DNA from 3 places in the Shewanella sp. W3-18-1 genome. Region 2 is predicted to be linked to each of the others. Evidence: predicted binding sites of a transcription regulator. Region 2 holds the regulator's gene; each other region holds the start of a gene.
The links. The regulator sigma-54, encoded in region 2, starts transcription at its own class of promoters, with help from an activator protein. The targets are predictions, from matches to a motif close to GTTGGCACGNNNNTNGNNT.

Region 1 (6,392 bases), 2.3 Mb from region 2:
CTCTTAAGTTTAAGCGAAGCCGACGCCGCCTCTATCCTCAAGCACTTAGAGCCCAAACAAGTGCAAAAGGTGGGGATGGCCATGGCCGCAATGGAGGATTTTGGCCAAGAGAAAGTGGTTGGTGTGCATAAGCTTTTTCTTGATGATATTCAAAAATATTCCTCTATCGGTTTTAACAGTGAAGAATTCGTTCGTAAGGCGCTGACGGCAGCATTAGGTGCAGACAAAGCGGGTAATTTAATTGAACAAATCATCATGGGCAGTGGTGCTAAAGGCTTAGACTCCCTCAAATGGATGGATGCGCGCCAAGTGGCGACAATCATCCAGAATGAGCATCCGCAGATCCAAACCATTGTATTGTCTTATTTAGAACCCGATCAGGCCGCAGAGATTTTTGGTCAATTTCCTGAAAATACTCGCTTAGACTTAATGATGCGAATTGCTAACCTTGAAGAAGTTCAACCCGCAGCCTTGCAGGAATTGAACGATATCATGGAGAAACAGTTTGCGGGTCAAGGTGGCGCACAAGCAGCGAAAATGGGTGGCTTAAAAGCAGCCGCCAATATTATGAACTACTTAGACACGGGCATCGAAAGCCAATTGATGGAAACTATGCGCGAATCCGACGAAGAAATGGCGCAACAAATCCAAGATCTCATGTTTGTCTTCGAAAATCTTATCGATGTGGACGACCGTGGTATTCAAATCCTGTTGCGTGAAGTACAACAGGATGTGTTATTGAAGGCGCTTAAGGGAACTGACGATCAACTTAAAGAAAAACTGTTAGGCAATATGTCCAAGCGAGCCGCAGAGTTACTGCGTGATGATCTTGAAGCTATGGGACCTATTCGTATCAGCGAAGTGGAGGTTGCACAGAAAGAAATCCTCTCTATTGCTCGTCGTTTAAGTGATAGCGGTGAAATTATGTTAGGCGGCGGTGGTGGCGATGAGTTCCTCTAATCCGAGTGACAATAAATTGTCGGATAAGATTGTCAGTGATAGTGAAATCGAATTTAGTCACTGGAACCTACCCGATGTGACAGAGGTTGAGGATGAAAGCATCTCTAATTTGTTTGGCTACTCTGGTAAGCACATCAAACCAGTCACGGTAGAAGCTATCGCACCTCCCACAATGGCTGAAATTGAGTATATTCGAGCTCAAGCGGAAGAAGAAGGCTTTAGTGAAGGTAAAACACAAGGTTTTAATGAAGGGGTAGAAAAAGGACGTTTAGAAGGATTAGCGCAAGGTCATCAAGAAGGTTTTACACAGGGCCATGAACAAGGCTTAGAAACGGGTCTTGAAGAAGCAAAGGGTTTAATCAATCGTTTTGAATCGTTACTCAATCAGTTTGAAAAACCCTTACAACTTCTCGATGGTGACATTGAGTTATCTTTAATGACCTTAGCGATGGCGCTGGCTAAATCTGTTATTGGACATGAGTTAAAAACCCATCCTGAACAAATACTTTCCGCTTTACGTCTTGGTATTGAATCTTTACCTATTAAAGAGCAAGCAGTGACTATTAGGTTGCACCCTGATGACGTTATCCTCGTTGAGAAATTATATTCCGCAGCTCAATTGGCACGCAATCAATGGCAACTCGAAGTCGATCCCTCTCTAAGCCCTGGAGAGTGCATTATTAGTAGTCAGCGTTCCTTGGTTGATTTAAGTTTACCATCGCGAATAGATGCAGTATTTGAATCTCTACGAAGTCAACATGCCCATTTAACGCAACAGCAGCAACAACGACAGGAAGCACTTGCCGCAGAAGATGCCGCAAGAATATCACATCATAATCAGGATGCTGCGGGATCGGAACTTATGCAAACTGAGTCAGATATTGATTCACTCCAAACGAATGGAGATCAAGATGCAAAACCGTCAACACCAGCTGCTGAGTAAGTTCCACCAATATATTGATAAAGTACCTCCTTTTCGCGCCGTTGCCAGTGGGCAATTGGTGCGGGTTGTTGGTCTCACTTTAGAGGCGAGTGGTTGCCGTGCGCCTGTTGGTAGTTTGTGTTCTATCGAAACCATGGCGGGAGATTTAGTGGCTGAGGTGGTCGGGTTTGATGATGAGTTACTCTATCTTATGCCCATTGAAGAGTTACGAGGTGTACTCCCTGGAGCGAGAGTCATTCCACTTGGAGAGCAAACAGGGCTTAAAGTAGGCTTATCTTTATTAGGCCGTGTACTCGATGGCAATGGTGTTCCTCTTGATGGATTAGGTGCGCTGCAAACCGATCAATATGCACCAAGACATAATTCTGCCATTAATCCCTTATCTCGCCGTGCAATAACGGAACCCCTTGATGTTGGCGTACGTGCGATTAATGCCATGTTGACCGTTGGTAAAGGTCAGCGTATGGGACTCTTTGCGGGCTCTGGTGTCGGTAAAAGTGTGCTTCTGGGTATGATGACCCGTGGTACTACTGCAGATATTATTGTGGTGGGGTTGGTTGGTGAACGGGGACGAGAAGTTAAAGAATTTATTGAAGAAATTTTGGGTGAAAAGGGGCGAGCTCGCTCCGTTGTTATTGCGGCTCCGGCGGATACCTCACCCTTAATGCGCCTTCGCGCCTGTGAAACGTCAACGCGTATCGCTGAGTATTTCCGTGATTTAGGCTATAACGTGTTGTTATTGATGGATAGCTTGACTCGATATGCCCAAGCGCAGCGGGAAATCGCTTTAGCGGTGGGGGAGCCGCCTGCAACAAAAGGTTATCCACCATCAGTATTTGCTAAATTGCCCCGTCTTGTCGAACGTGCGGGTAATGGTGGTCCTGGACAGGGATCTATTACGGCGTTTTATACCGTATTGACCGAAGGCGATGATCAACAAGATCCGATTGCCGATGCATCAAGAGCGATTCTGGATGGCCATATCGTATTATCGCGTGCTCTGGCTGATTCGGGGCACTATCCCGCGATTGATATTGAAGCATCAATTAGCCGTGTTGCTCCGATGGTTATTTCTAATGAGCATTTAGAAGCGATGCGCCGTGTAAAACAAACCTATTCTTTATATCAACAGAATCGAGATTTAATCTCTATTGGCGCCTACGCCCAAGGTAGTGATCCTCGGATCGATAATGCGATACGTCTGCAACCGGCGATGAATGCCTTCTTAAGGCAAACCATGCGTGATGCCTTTAGCTTTGCAGATAGTCAATCGATGCTGGCTCAACTCGCTGCACAGTGTAAATAATCGAGGCCATGATGGCGAATGCAGATCCCTTATTACTGGTACTTAATTTAGCGCTTGATGCTGAAGAGCAAGCTTCGCTCCTACTGAAATCGGCCCAATTAGAATGTCAAAAACGCCAACATCAGCTCAATGCCTTAAACAACTATCGTTTAGATTACATGAAGCAAATGCAGTCTCAGCAAGGTCAAGCGATTAGCGCAAGTCATTATCACCAATTTCATCGTTTTATTCGTCAGATTGATGATGCCATAGCCCAACAAAACCGGGTGGTGGCTGATGGCGAGAAGCAAAAAGAGTATCGTCAGCACCATTGGCTAGAAAAACAAAAGAAGCGCAAGGCAGTTGAACTGCTTCTCGCTAATAAAGCGAAAAAACGTGATGCATTAGAATTGAAAAGAGAGCAGAAAATGACCGATGAGTTTGCATCTCAACAGTGTTACCGCCGACATAAATAGCCTGTATTTGCGCCGATACGCGCTTTCGTAAATCTTGTTAACTATCATATAACTTTCGTGTTGGCATTTTATTTGCTTAACTTCATACACAACATTGCTGTTACAGCATAAATTGACGTTTTACTCCGTTACTGTTGAGTTTAACTGGGGTGGTTTGGGAGCCGATATGCAACAAATGACGAATATATTATTACCAAAAGCGGCAAATAATAATGCAAGCGCAGGTAAAGCATCGACTCCAGAAACGCGTAGTGAAGATTTTTCTGCAGCTTTAGCCTCAGTTAACAGTGTTTCCTCATCTGCCCAAAAGCCTTCAACGTCTCAAGAACGCGCGATTGAACTGACTAAATCAGCATCCTCCAATGATATATCCCAAGATGAAGAGGATGATTTGAGTTTGATTTTTGCCCAGATTAGCATGGCAAACGAAATGAAAAAAACGGCCGCTGAGGGCGACAAATTGCCGCTACTGCAGGAAATGGATCTGGATATTGGTACTTCTGCCGTTGAAGCTGAGGGTTGTTTTTCCTCTGAGTTAGATAAATTAGCCGAGTTATTAGTTGATTCGTCAGATACGGATGAATCGGGTGTAGCTTTGATTGCTGAGGCTGATGCCACTAACTTACCCGACATTAATTTGGCTTTACCCCTATCAACGCCAAGCATGCTAGATGGAGCTATTGCGTCACAAAACAATGGGGAACTGCCAGAGCAGAGCGTATTGGTTGAAGAAAGCACGGTCGAACTGGTTAGCCAAGAAGCCGCTAAACAACAGAAGCAAGGGATAGTAGATGCTCAACCTATTATGGGAGAAAATGATAGTAGCAGGTCTTTTTCTGCAGATAAGTCGTCTATTGCCCAACAAAATGCTTTTACAACGGGTCTAAAAGATACAAACAGTATTGATGGTACAAAGAAGGAATCTTTTGTTAGTGCAACCACTGCAGCCTTAAATACATTAGGGACTGCGGAGGATGTGGCAACTCCGAAAAACATTGAGCTAGATGGATCAGAACGGCTTGTGACAAACGTACAACTTAAAGATGCCAAGTTAGCTGTTACATTAGAGTCAAGTTCACCGACTTCATTTAATCTTGATGACGAAGTCGCCTCTGAGTTTAAACCCGTTTCAGTGACAACATCACCTACTCAACCGCAAGTGAATCGTCAAGATATCCCGCAAATTCAACTTTCACTGCGTCAAGGCGTTGAAACGCCAAATCAGATGCAGGAGATGATCCAACGATTTTCTCCGGTGATGAAACAACAGCTCATTACGATGGTGAGTAATGGTATCCAACACGCTGAAATTCGTCTTGATCCACCTGAGCTTGGCCATATGACGGTCAAAATCCAAGTGCACGGCGATCAAACCCAAGTACAGTTTCATGTGACTCAATCTCAAACCCGTGACATGGTTGAGCAAGCTATCCCTCGATTACGTGAATTATTGCAAGAGCAAGGAATGCAACTCGCAGATAGTCATGTATCACAAGGTGAGCAAGAACAAGGTCGCGATGGTGGTTTTGGCGAAAGTAACGGTTCTGGAAGCACAAATTTGGATGAATTCTCAGCAGAAGAACTGGATTTAGGTTTAAATCAAACTACTAGTCTGCATTCTGGTATAGATTATTACGCTTAAGCGGGTAACCTATAGGATTAAATAGCATTGTTACATTTTGATATGATGCATAAAATGTAAAGACTTAAGTCTAAATTGAAGAGCACAGTGAATGGCCAACGAAGAATCGTTAGAACTTGAAAATACTGATACGCCTAAAAGTAAGAAAAAACTTTTTATTTTTATTGGTATCGGTGTACTCGTTGCACTATTGATTGGTGGTGCATTATGGTTTTTTCTCGGCAGTTCAGATGAGTCATCCTCTGAAGCTGTAGAGGCTGTGGTTGAAACACCTTCAAATGATAAACTGGTCGCCTCTTATGTGCCCATGCCTCGTCCTTTTCTCTTTAATTTACCCGGGCCAGATCGGGCTCGTTTAGTCGAAATTAAAGTACAGCTGATGGTCCGAGGTTCCGATGATGAGGTCCTGATACAAAAACATATTCCGCTCATTGAAGATGCTCTCCTGACAACTTTTAGCAGTTCAGATGTGCAAAAGTTAAGCACTCAAGCAGGTAAGGATGAAGCTCGTCAATTAGCACTTCTTAGTGTTCAAAATACACTGCAATCCGTAACGGGACGTAAAGTGGTCGAAAAAGTGCTATTCACCGGTTTTGTGATGCAATAACCCGTAATTTCAGTACCCTAAAGAGGTTAAGGCAATATAGTGAGTGATTTATTAAGCCAAGACGAAATTGATGCGCTACTGCATGGGGTTGATGACGTCGATGACGATGATGATCTTGATGCTGCTAGCCAAGATGCGCGATCCTACGACTTTTCATCCCAAGATCGTATTGTGCGTGGGCGCATGCCCACACTCGAAATTGTTAACGAGCGATTTGCGCGTCATCTACGTATTAGCATGTTCAATATGATGCGCCGTGCGGCTGAAGTGTCGATCAATGGCGTACAGATGCTCAAGTTTGGTGAGTACGTACATACCTTATTCGTCCCAACCAGTCTGAACATGGTACGTTTTAGTCCACTCAAAGGGACTGCACTTATCACCATGGAAGCTCGCTTAGTGTTTATCCTTGTGGATAACTTTTTTGGCGGTGATGGCCGGTTCCATGCCAAGATTGAAGGGCGTGAGTTTACCCCTAC
Region 2 (6,392 bases):
TTGCCAGCTTAATGCTGATAATGAGCATGAGCACTTATGCAAAAGTCGCAGATCTGCAGCAAGAAGTGAAAATCAAGGCTGTGAGCCAAACGGCGGATATTAAAAACAACCAAATCATCTTCTTTGGCCCAGTAGAAGTCACCCAAGGTTCGATTAAAATCAATGCACAAGAGCTGCGCGCATTTTCTGCCGATGGTGAAACCAGTAAAATCTTAGTGGCAACAGGCAACCCCGCGACTTACACCCAAATCTTAGATGACGGTCGCCCTGCATCTGCTAGTGCTAAAGAAATTCGCTATGAAATGGCAACAAGAACATTAACACTCACAGGTTCGGCCTCCCTCGATCAAGCGGGTAGTCAAGTGACAGGTAACCTCATTCGTTACAACATCATTCAACAAAAACTGATCGCAGAAAGCACAGGGAATGGTGATGACCGCGTGATAACCATTATTCAACCCGAAAGCTATCAGGATGATCTCAAACCCCAAACACCCGCAGATAAACCTGTGAAAGAGCAGGACTCTCAATGACCCAAATTACCCTAAGAGCACAAAACCTCGCCAAGAGCTACAAAAACCGCCAAGTGGTTAAAGACGTCAGTCTGACAGTCAAAACTGGCCAAGTTGTTGGTTTGCTAGGCCCAAATGGTGCAGGTAAAACCACGACCTTTTACATGGTGGTTGGGTTAGTAAAAAGCGATAAAGGCCATATTTTTATCGACAATGATGATTTAACAGCAGATCCTATGCATCTTCGCGCCCGCAAAGGAATTGGTTACTTACCACAAGAAGCCAGTATCTTCCGTAAGCTGACCGTTCACGACAATATCATGGCGGTATTACAAACCCGTAAAGAGCTAAAAGACGAAGAACGCGAAGAAGAACTGGAGCACCTACTCGAAGAGTTCCATATTACCCATATTCGCGATAGCCAAGGGATGTCCTTATCGGGCGGTGAACGTCGCCGAGTTGAAATTGCCCGCGCCCTCGCGGCCAATCCCAAGTTTATTCTGCTCGATGAGCCTTTTGCGGGCGTTGATCCGATTTCCGTTATCGATATCAAAAAAATTATCGAACAACTTAAGAGTCGTGGCTTAGGCGTACTTATCACAGACCACAATGTCCGAGAAACATTAGACGTATGTGAACATGCCTATATTGTGAGTCACGGAAACCTGATTGCCGAGGGAACTCCTGCAGAGATCTTAGACAATCAGCAAGTTAGGGCTGTGTACTTAGGTGAACAATTCAGGCTATAGTTACTCCAGCGGAGTCCATAGCATAAAATTATTGCGACTAGACTCCACTCACTGATAACAAACGGCCTCATTCAAAAATAATAACGTAGGGATCAGCGGTAACATGAAAGCGTCACTCCAGCTCAAACTGGGCCAACAGTTAACCATGACGCCACAATTACAACAGGCGATTCGTCTGTTGCAGCTCTCGTCATTGGAATTACAACAAGAGATCCAGCAAGCCTTAGACTCTAATCCTCTTCTTGAGCTGGAAGATGAGCAATTTGACGCACCTACAGAACGCAACCAGAATTTATCAGACACAGATTTCAGCGAATCAAGCCCACTGCCACCCGAACAAGATAGCTCCACTGTTGATACCGCAGAATCCTTGACCAAAGAATCGATGCCAGATGAACTTCCCATGGATACCACTTGGGATGAAGTGTTTACCGCCTCACCCAACTCAGGTTCGGGTGGCAGTAGAGAAGATGACATGCCCTTTCAGGGGGAAACCAGCGAGGGCCTACATGAACATTTAGAATGGCAAAAAAACCTCACCCCCTTCTCTGAAACCGATCTTGCCATTGCCACGGCCATTATTGATGCTATTGATGATCAGGGCTATCTCACCCAAAGCACTGAAGATATTCTCGAAGCGATGGGAAACCCTGAGATTGAGTTGGACGAAGTCGAAGCTGTACTTAAGCGTATCCAACACTTTGATCCTGTTGGTGTTGCAGCAAGAGATCTCAGCGAATGTTTACTGATCCAGCTATCCCATTTTTCGCCGGACACACCACATCTCGAAAATGCCCGCATGTTGATCAAAGATCATTTAGATCTGATCGCTGCTCGCGATTTTAGGCTGTTAATGCGTAAAACCAAACTGAAGGAAGATGAACTTCGGGATGGTATCGCACTGATACAAACGCTGAACCCTCGCCCAGGTTTGTTGATCACACCGATAGATGAAGAATATGTGATCCCAGATGTGTCGGTATCGAAGAAAAATGGCCGTTGGGTGGTAGAACTCAACCCAGATTGCATGCCCAAAATCAATGTAAACCAGCAATATGCCGCCATGGCTCGCAGCACAAAAAGCCAAGCAGATAGCCAATTTATTCGTGGCCATCTGCAGGAAGCCAAATGGTTTATCAAGAGCTTAGAAAGTCGTAACGACACCTTACTCAAAGTGGCCAATTGTATCGTTCAATACCAACAAGGCTTCTTTGAGTACGGTGAAGAAGCCATGAAACCTATGGTACTTAACGATATAGCCGAAGCGGTTGAAATGCATGAGTCGACCATCTCACGGGTCACAACTCAAAAATACATGCATACCCCTAAGGGACTTTTTGAACTAAAATACTTCTTCTCAAGCCATGTCGGGACTGACGATGGCGGTGAGTGCTCATCCACAGCAATCAGAGCCTTTATTAAAAAACTGGTTGCCGCGGAAAACCAGAAAAAACCATTAAGCGACAGCAAGATGGCACAACTTCTGGCAGAACAGGGAATAAATGTTGCGCGCAGAACCATTGCGAAGTATCGAGAAGCAATGCTTATTCCCCCTTCCAATCAGCGTAAAAGTTTATAGCCTACTATGGATATCGGAGGACGTTTCTATGCAAATAAAGCTCATTGGACACCATATCGAGATTACTGAATCGTTACGGGCATATGTAGAGGAAAAATTTTCAAAACTTGAACGCCATTTCGAACAGATCCATAATGTGCACGTTGTGCTCAATGTTGAGAAAATGCAACAGATTGCCGAAGCGCGAATCAACCTCACCGGTGGTGAAGTTTTTGCAACTTCAGAGCATACTGACATGTATGCTGCCATAGACGTCCTGATCGATAAACTTGATCGTCAGGTTATTAAACACAAAGAGAAGTTAACAAAACACTAATAATGGAACTTTGTACCATACTGAGGCCGGAGTGCACTACCTGCGCCACTCCGGGCAGTAAAAAAAAGGTACTGGAACTCATCAGTGACTTAGCCGCTGCCCAGTACCCCACCCTCTCATCTCAAGAGATCTTCGAAAGCCTTGTGGCGCGCGAAAAGATGGGGAGCACAGGTATAGGTAACGGTATCGCCATTCCACATGGTCGATTAACCGATATTACACAACCCATTGCAATACTCGTAAAATGTGAGGAACCGATAGCTTTCGACGCTATCGATAAGCAACCTGTTGATATTTTGTTTGCACTGCTTGTGCCGGCGGATCAATGCCAACAGCACCTAAGCACGCTGTCGTGCATGGCAGAAAAGCTAAGTGATAAACAAATATTAAAACAACTGCGTAAGACGCATGATGAAACGGAACTCTATCAGGTAATCACTGGATGAAACTGGTCATAGTGTCAGGCCGCTCTGGCTCAGGCAAATCTGTCGCACTTAGGGTACTTGAAGATCTCGGCTATTATTGTGTCGATAATCTTCCCTTGCCACTAATAGGCAGTTTGCTTGAGCAACTCAAAGGCAGTAACGATCTTGTCGCCATTAGTGTCGATGTTCGTAATATGCCAGAGCAAGATAAAGTGCTGGTTCAGCAACTTTCTAACCTGCCAGCAGGGACGGAGATTACCAGCTTCTTCCTCAATTCAAGCGATAAAGTGTTACTTAAACGCTACAGTGAAACACGCCGCCTGCACCCGTTATCTAAAAGTCGAGTATCCCTACAAGAAGCCATTAAACTTGAAGGAAAACTGCTCGAACCTATGTCCAAACTGGTAGATCACTACATAGATACTTCAAATTTAAATATCTATGATTTAAGCGATCAAGTCAGACAAATTCTTCTTGGTAGCGTTGATAAAGAATTAGTCATCTACTTTGAGTCCTTTGGCTTTAAAAATGGCATGCCTACAGAAGCCGACTTTATGTTCGATGTGCGCTTTTTACCTAACCCCCATTGGGAGTTAGCATTGCGTCCATTAACAGGCCTAGACGAACCTGTAGCTGAGTTTTTGAATCGCCAGCCCCTGGTAAACAAGTTCATTTGGCAGATAGAAAACTTACTAGAAACCTGGTTACCACACCTTGAGCGTAATAATCGCAGTTATTTAACCATTGCGATTGGTTGCACAGGTGGACAGCACAGATCGGTTTATGTGGCAGAACAATTAGCGAAGCGATTTAGTAATGGTAAACATAAGGTCAATGTACGCCATCGAGAGCTAGATCATGCCAAAGCTTGAACGTCAGATTACCATCTGTAATAAGCTCGGTTTACACGCACGCGCCGCCACAAAATTGGTGGTACTGGCCTCTGAGTTTGATGCAACAATAACGTTAATACAAGGCGATAAACAAGCCTCAGCGGCAAGTGTGCTTGGTCTTTTGATGCTTGAAACAGGTATGGGAAAAACCATCAAGCTAATTGCAGAGGGCCCTGATGCAGAACCCGCGCTTGATGCTATTTGCGCATTAATCGATGCTAAATTTGACGAAGCCTGCTGATCTTAAGCAAAGTTATACTTAACCTATTCCCGTTGTACTGCTCACTGATACTCAATCGGCACTCATTTGTGACTCGACGTTCCCTGTGACGCTCAATTACAATATGTCCCCTGCGTCCGCTGATCAAACCCATTACCTTGACTAGGCTATATTCACACTCAGTGAAAATAGTCGCTAATTATCCGTTTCCCTCACCATATTATGGAGGACAAATGCCCGTAGAAGCTTCAGACAGTCATCAAGTCGGACATCGCCTCGACCAGCTCAGCAAAGCCCTTAGCAGCGGTATGTTTGTCCATGTGCGGCAAATGCTACAGAATATGGCAGCATCGGATATCGCTTTAATCCTCGAATCTTCACCACCAAAGGCAAGGCAAGTCCTATGGCAATTAATTGATCAGGAGCAATTAGGGGCGATTCTTGACGAACTGAGTGAAGAGTTGAAAGATCCGCTGATCAGCACCATGAGTCCAGAACGAGTTGCAAAGGCGACTGCGAGTATGGATACGGACGATCTCGCCTATATTCTGCGAAGTCTACCAGATACGGTTTATAAACAAGTATTACAGTCGATGAGCCTACAAAATCGTCAACGAGTGGAGCAAGCGCTGTCCTATCCTGATGAGACGGCTGGCAGCTTGATGAATACAGATACCGTCACCCTAAGGCCAGACGTTAATATCGATGTTGTACTGCGTTATCTGCGGCAAAGGGGTAACCTCCCCGATACCACTGACACCCTATATGTGGTCGATAAACAGGATAAAGTGCTCGGCGGTGTCAGACTTGCCGATCTGCTCACCTGCGATCCCAACACGCCTATCCGTAATATTATGGATCCTGACATTGAGAGCATTCCAGTGGGTATGTCAGACAGTGAAGTCGCCCAATTATTCGAGCGTCACGATTGGGTATCCGCGCCCGTTGTGGACAGCGATAACAAACTACTCGGCCGGATCACTATTGATGATGTCGTCGATGTTATCCGTGAAGATGCCGAACATTCTATGATGGGAATGGCAGGCATGGACGATGATGAAGATACCTTTGCACCAGTGCTAAAAAGTACCTTTCGTCGCTCACTTTGGTTGACCATCAATTTGTTTGCCGCCCTACTTGCGGCCTCTGTCAGTAGTATGTTTGAAGGGACTATCGAGAAATTTGCCACTATTGCGATATTAATGACCATAGTTCCAAGTATGGGTGGTGTCGCGGGTAATCAAACCCTTGTTTTAGTCATTCGCGCTATAGCACTTGGGCATATTGGCCAAAGCAATGCCCGCTGGCTTATTGGTAAAGAATTGGCGATTGGATTTCTCAATGGCTTGCTATGGTCAATACTGGTCTTTGTTGCCGTATCCCTTTGGAAAGGAGATACCGCACTCGCCAGCTTAATTGCGGGAGCAATGCTAATCAATATGACAGTCGCAGGGCTCGCGGGTGCCAGCATTCCGCTAATATTAAAACGACTCAAAATCGATCCCGCGCTAGCTGGCGGTATGGTATTAACCACAGTCACAGATGTAACAGGGCTTTTCGCCTTTCTCGGTTTAGCCACCCTCTATTTAATGAATTAGCATAAAAGAGGATGTCATATAGTCATACCATCGAAAGGTGGTAATACATTAAAACGGCGCGATTCATTGCGCCGTTTTAATATCAGCCATATTTTTATGA
Region 3 (6,392 bases), 1.6 Mb from region 2:
TAATGTGTAAGCTAATTTCTTGCTCTTCACAGATTTTCCCCTCCCACGAATATATAGAACGAATTGGCGCCGATATATGCACACACGCGGCAATACGCGACTCGATTAAGGCGCATGCTAAGGTGTTGGCCAGTGACTCATCTGGGCAGGTAGTGCTCACCACTAAATATTGATCTTGCATGGTATGGGGTATCGTCCCTTAACAATCTTAAACTTCACTTAAGCCCGTTGGGGTAAGCTACTTTACGTGTTTTCATGGTCTCATACATTAACGCGTTAACAAAAGGGTGAGCTAAATTACATTCCGATGTGGACTATGCTCGTACTGATGACTTGATTTAAGACCGGACAACCCCCATTTAGTTTACAGTGATAGTGAGATAAAAACGGATAATCGGATAAAAACGGATAGTGAGATAAAACTGAGGTCGGTATGTTATTCATTCTATTTTTACTTTTTGTGCTGATCCCTGTGGTTGAGCTATCGGTGCTAATACGTGTTGGTGAAGTGTTAGGAACGTGGACCACCATTGGCTTAGTTCTCTTTACCGCGATACTTGGGGTATCTCTGGTGCGCAGCCAAGGGATCAGTACTTTAATGCAAGTGCAACAAAAGCTCACAAGGGGCGAAGCACCTGGGCAAGAAATTGTCGAAGGCATGATGCTAGCGATGGCGGGTGTGTTGTTGGTTATACCCGGATTTGTAACGGATTTTATTGGCTTATTGCTTTTAACGCCGTTAACTCGTCGCCCTATTGCTGCTTTGGTCTTTAAACGTATGCAGTTACGCGTGGTTGCGGGATTGCATGGTGGAATGAAGGGCGGTTTTGGTGAAGGGCCATTTAGTCAGCATACACAAGACCCGGGATCTAACCCATTTGGACACTCGCCTTTTGAACAGGATAAACCCGCTCAGGGAAATACCTACGAGGGCGATTTTGAGCATAAAGAGGATCCTCTCGAGCCAAAGCCAAGGATCCACCAAGTTTCAGATAAAGACATAGATCCAAAGGATCCTAAGATTTAGCTGTCAGCTTTGTCTATCGCGGTGATAATACAGTTACGGCCAGCGCGCTTAGCGGCAAATAACGCATCGTCAGCAGCCCGTAAACATCGTTGATAGTCTGGATGCCCATCATACATTGCTAAACCAATACTGACTGTAATTTGTAGTTGTTGATTGTGTGGCAGTAAAAAGGTTTCACGCTCAACTTTGCGTCGGATATTTTCAGCCGAGAGAGCCGCTTCTCTGGCGTTTATATCGACTAACAACATTAGAAACTCTTCTCCACCGAGGCGAAATAAATAATCTCCACCTCGACCTGTATTACTCAGTAATGCCGCCAGATGTTGCAATACAAGGTCACCGCCTTCATGTCCATAGGAATCATTTACGGTTTTAAAATGGTCAATATCAATAGCAAGTATCGCAAATTGACTTTTATTGCGCCGACTATAGCTGACTTCTTTCGTCATCACTGCGGGGAGAAATTTTCTGTTTAACAACCGCGTAAGAACATCACGACCAGATTCAACCTCTCGATTTTGCTCAAATAAAAGATCAAGATAGTAACGGATAGATTTAGATTGCTCGCGCAATTCACGAAGGCATTGGAGCTTTTTGGTATCGGCTTGTAAGGAGGGTAATGCTAAAAGAGGTAGCAACACATTATCAATATGGTTAATACCGTCATTAATCAGTGTTATCTCCTCCGCGCCCGCAAAAGCGTGCTCTGCTTTATGGCGAAACCATAAACCAAACTCAGAAGAATATAATGGCTGAAGTAGCGCTGCATCAACACCACTTGCGCAATCAAACATGACTTTGTTTTCCCAATCTAGGAACGCGGCACGTTGTTTATCTTTTTCATGGGCAATGTTTTGTGCAATAGCATGTAAGCGATAGGCTTCCTCTGAGCGGGAATTTCGCTCATGTGAGTTAGAATACGCTTGGCTCATTATCTCCATTGCCAAATCAATCAAGATACTTGCATGGGATGCAAGTGCGTGACTGGTTAACTGGGTGATTCTTGTTTTTAGGTAGCGAGCGCCATTGAGTACTAAGTGTACTGGTACACCAATTCGGGCGTGAATTTCACCAATTTTTATCTGTTGTGCAACGAGTGCTTGAATATGCTCGGTCGTCTGACTTTGAAACATATCCGTCAACCATTGTTGCATTGATGCTTTTAAGCGTTTTTGTACTAAATCATTAGACAAGAATTCAGATGCTGAACTGTCTTGCATCATCGCTTGATAAAAAGTATCGCTAAGGGCATGTTGATTTTGATGAATAAGGTGCTCTAGTTGCCCTGCATCAGATCTGGAGAGGTTGTTGACTAGGGCAAGCCATTCAGCAGTATATTTTTCGGTGCCGATAGTTGGCATGAGCATAATCCTTACTTCACTTGTTCTTGCGGTGTTGTATTTAAAGGTAGAGGGTTATTGCTGAAATTGCGCCTTTGCAGCTTCCACTTTGGCGAAGTCTAAACCGAGCTCCAGTACCGCCTCTTTGATCAACGCAGGCTTTTGCATTACCAGCGCCATAAGCTGCTGTAATTTTTCAGGTGGGATCCCCAACTGACTAATCGTTGCCATGGCAGCAAACGGATTTTCTGTTAAGGTTTGGAATAGCGCATTAATTTTGGCGTCGCTGATATTGTGCTCTTTTAAGATGGCAATAATGGGATTCATTATATTACCTTGCTGATGTCAATACGAAATAGGCTCTGATGTTATCACAAACTGCTTGGTGAGTGTGAAGGGAGGGCGAGGGGATAACATACAGTAAATATAGATGAAGGAAAGTGACCTATAAAATCCTGCAAATTATCCCATGTTAATAAATGGTCCAGTAGGTTATTTAATCAGCTTTAATAGTGCCTTAAAGCGTTCACCTTGGGCTTGGTGTTGTAACTCAAATAGCAATGATTCCACATTGGTGAGTAGCGCGCCTTTATTCGTCATCATTTGTATACCGAGTTGCTTGTTAGTCTCACTTCGTGATGAGACAGCATCTGCGACTAAGTGCACCGAATATTGGTTCGCTAGTAAATCACAGCAGGTTTGATAAACACACACATGGGTTTCTATCCCTGCCAAGATGATTTGTTTACGTTCAGTTTGAATTAACGCTTGCTTAAATTCATCACAGCGCCAACCGCTAAAATGTGCTTTGGCGATAGGCATGTTGGTTTTTTCAAGCAATGTTTGTAATTCTGGGCTAGTTGCGCCGAGTTTATCTGGGAGTTGCTCTAGCCATAAAATGGGGATTTCAAACAACTGCGCGCCTTGAATTAAGGTTTGGAGTTGCTGGTGGAGTTGTTCACTACCTTGCATAATCTGAGCGAGTTTTCCCTGCACATCCACGATGACAAGCACACATTCTTCGGGTTTTAACATTGTGCCTTCCTTTTGCATTTTAGTTTATGACGGCGTTTTTTTTCATATCACGCTGTATCAGTAAACCCTAATTCCCCACGGTTACCAATAGGCATAAGGTCGAATAGTTCTGCACTTAAACAGATCACTAAAAGAGTGCGTTGCTAAGTGTTATGCACAAATGTGGTGCATTTTTAAGCGCAATATAAGGTCTGTTTGTATTAAATATATTATAAATCAATATATTAAATTATTGGCCTGATGATTGAATTACCTTTGATACAAGTTAATAACAATCGTGTTTTTTGGAGGTCAGGATGAAACTAGTCAGCGCTATCATCAAGCCATTTAAGTTGGATGATGTTCGTGAAGCTATCGCCGCAATTGGTATTGAAGGTATGACGGTGACCGAAGTTAAAGGTTTTGGCCGTCAGAAAGGGCACACAGAGTTGTACCGTGGTGCTGAATATCAAGTGGATTTTTTGCCGAAAGTAAAATTAGAAATTGCCACAAAGGCTGAAAATCTCGACATGCTGATAGAGGCTATTACCACAGCAGCTCATACGGGAAAAATTGGCGACGGTAAAATTTTCGTCGTTGACTTAGAACATGCTATCCGTATCCGTACGGGTGAACTCGACTCTGAAGCGCTATAAGGGGCTGATAATGGAAGAATTAACAAAATTAGGCGTTACAGTCACAGAACTACGCTTTGCACTTGATACCTTTTATTTTTTAATCTCAGGTGCTTTGGTCATGTGGATGGCTGCGGGGTTTGCCATGCTAGAAGCGGGCTTAGTACGCTCAAAAAATACTACTGAAATTTTAACTAAAAACGTGGTTCTTTATGCAATTGCCTGTGTGATGTACCTCTTAGTCGGCTACAACATTATGTATGTCGATAATACCGAGGGCGGTTGGATACCCTCCATCGGCACTTTAATCGGTTCACAATCTGCTGATGCAAGCCATGCGTTAGAGTCTGACTTCTTCTTCCAAGTGGTGTTTGTGGCAACGGCGATGTCAATCGTTTCAGGTGCAGTGGCTGAACGCATGAAGTTATGGGCGTTTCTTTGTTTCGCCATCGTCATGACTGGGGTGATTTATCCTATTGAAGGGTATTGGACATGGGGCCAAGGATTTATTGCCAAACTCGGTTTTGTTGATTTTGCAGGTAGTGGCATAGTGCATATGACTGGCGCTGCAGCTGCAATTGCTGGGGTGCTCTTACTCGGCGCTCGTAAAGGTAAATACGGCCCTAATGGTCAAGTCAATCCCATTCCTGGTTCTAACTTACCCATGGCAACCTTAGGTATGTTTATTCTGTGGATGGGGTGGTTTGGGTTTAATGGTGGCTCTCAACTTATGGTGTCTGATGCTGAAAACGCAAGTTCAGTGGCAAAAGTGTTTATGAATACCAATACTGCCGCGGCATTTGGCGCTATTTCTGCCCTTATTGTATGTAAAATGATTTGGGGGAAAGCAGACTTAACAATGATTTTAAACGGTATTCTAGCGGGTTTAGTCGCAATCACTGCCGATCCTTTATCTCCTTCATTTTTAATGGCGGGCGTCATTGGCTTGGTTGCTGGTGGTGTAGTGGTGTTCTCCATTGTCGGATTAGATCGCGTTAAGATTGATGATCCTGTCGGGGCTATTTCAGTTCATGGTGTGGCAGGTTTTCTTGGTCTGATGTGCGTACCTTTATCGAATGCTGATGCAACCATTACGGCACAGCTAACTGGTGCTGCGATTATCTTTGCTTGGGTATTTTGTTCCTCATTTGTCGTATGGTCTATCATCAAAATGACTATGGGTATTCGAGTTTCTGAGGAGGAAGAATATAACGGTATGGATGCTTCCGATTGCGGTATCGACGCTTATCCTGAGTTTGTGACAGTAAAAAATGCCAGCTAAAAACTCACTGATATGACTTGATGCCATAACAGGATCAGGGGATAGTAAAGCAGAGCTTAGTGCTCTGCTTTTTTATGGGTAATCCAAGCCAAGTGTGAGGCTTTTTAAATTTTACAGAGTAAGAAGTGTGATAAATCATGCAGCGATAAATTTAAGGAGTGACTGATGAATTTGATTGCAAATATTGTGCAACGCTATGTCTTACTGAGCCTTATCACCCTATTCGTTATGCCTGTGATGGCGGGTCAAGTGGTCGTGACGCGTTCGAGTGAGCCATTTGACGCCTTTGCTGTGCGAGATCAAGTGCTTAAAGACTTTGAGTGGCAAGAATCGCTTCGTCGACAGGAGCAGATCCAAATTTTACAGGCTCTGCCTATTGGCTGTGTGTTGATGACAAAACCCTATCGCCATTTTTCCTGTGGTGAGAGTACATATCGACCCTATCAGTATCAGCAGCGAGAGCTATATATTAAAGTGGATTCCCCTAAAAAATAATGGCTTTTAGCTGAGTGATTTCATTGTTCAATACCTTAAAAGACTTCACCTGTGGATCCACCGCCTTATTCGATTTTACTCACCATGACTGTGATTTATCCGATATATTTTAAATTATCACTTTTAAAAACATATAAAAACAATTGGTTATGCATGATTTTTTGAAATAGAAACAACTTGGTTGCATTAGCGCTTCAGACTGGATAAATTGAACTCAGTATTGCCGTTGAGATCCCGTATTGCAGCGATAGAAATAGCCTAAGACACCAGAGTTGGAGCAGTAAATTATGCATTACCAAAACGATGACGTTCGCATTAAAGAAATCAAAGAATTACTTCCTCCCATTGCGATTCTTGAACGATTTCCTGCTTCCGAAAAAGCCTCTGCCACCGTATTTAATGCCCGTCAAAGTATTCACCATATTTTAGCGAAAAATGATGATCGCCTTTTAGTGGTAATCGGCCCTTGCTCTATCCATGATCCTAAAGCCGCATTGGAATATGGTCAGCGTCTTGCTTCTCTGCGCGAGCATTATAAAGATCAACTTGAGATTGTGATGCGAGTGTATTTTGAAAAGCCAAGAACGACTGTGGGTTGG

Region 1: a site for sigma-54 is predicted at 3,724-3,742, ahead of SPUTW3181_RS07425 (flagellar hook-length control protein FliK). Genes of this name have one in related genera too.
Region 3: a site for sigma-54 is predicted at 3,634-3,652, ahead of SPUTW3181_RS03635 (P-II family nitrogen regulator). Genes of this name have one in related genera too.

Annotation. Positions count from the first base shown of each region.
Region 1 covers NC_008750.1:1,615,841-1,622,232, forward strand. The annotation lists gene fliG (flagellar motor switch protein FliG) at 1-960, shown strand, start outside; gene fliH (flagellar assembly protein FliH) at 947-1,903, shown strand; gene fliI (flagellar protein export ATPase FliI) at 1,872-3,209, shown strand; gene fliJ (flagellar export protein FliJ) at 3,221-3,664, shown strand; gene SPUTW3181_RS07425 (flagellar hook-length control protein FliK) at 3,831-5,306, shown strand; gene fliL (flagellar basal body-associated protein FliL) at 5,398-5,913, shown strand; gene fliM (flagellar motor switch protein FliM) at 5,953-6,392, shown strand, end outside.
Region 2 covers NC_008750.1:3,934,894-3,941,285, forward strand. The annotation lists gene lptA (lipopolysaccharide transport periplasmic protein LptA) at 1-533, shown strand, start outside; gene lptB (LPS export ABC transporter ATP-binding protein) at 530-1,261, shown strand; gene SPUTW3181_RS17950 (RNA polymerase factor sigma-54) at 1,365-2,840, shown strand; gene hpf (ribosome hibernation promoting factor) at 2,869-3,156, shown strand; gene ptsN (PTS IIA-like nitrogen regulatory protein PtsN) at 3,159-3,602, shown strand; gene rapZ (RNase adapter RapZ) at 3,599-4,453, shown strand; gene SPUTW3181_RS17970 (HPr family phosphocarrier protein) at 4,440-4,715, shown strand; gene mgtE (magnesium transporter) at 4,928-6,292, shown strand.
Region 3 covers NC_008750.1:776,547-782,938, forward strand. The annotation lists gene cutA (divalent-cation tolerance protein CutA) at 1-181, opposite strand, end outside; gene SPUTW3181_RS03615 (FxsA family protein) at 434-1,027, shown strand; gene SPUTW3181_RS03620 (diguanylate cyclase) at 1,024-2,388, opposite strand; gene SPUTW3181_RS03625 (DUF2999 family protein) at 2,443-2,694, opposite strand; gene SPUTW3181_RS03630 (hydrolase) at 2,860-3,402, opposite strand; gene SPUTW3181_RS03635 (P-II family nitrogen regulator) at 3,699-4,037, shown strand; gene SPUTW3181_RS03640 (ammonium transporter) at 4,048-5,298, shown strand; gene SPUTW3181_RS03645 (hypothetical protein) at 5,464-5,793, shown strand; gene aroG (3-deoxy-7-phosphoheptulonate synthase AroG) at 6,081-6,392, shown strand, end outside.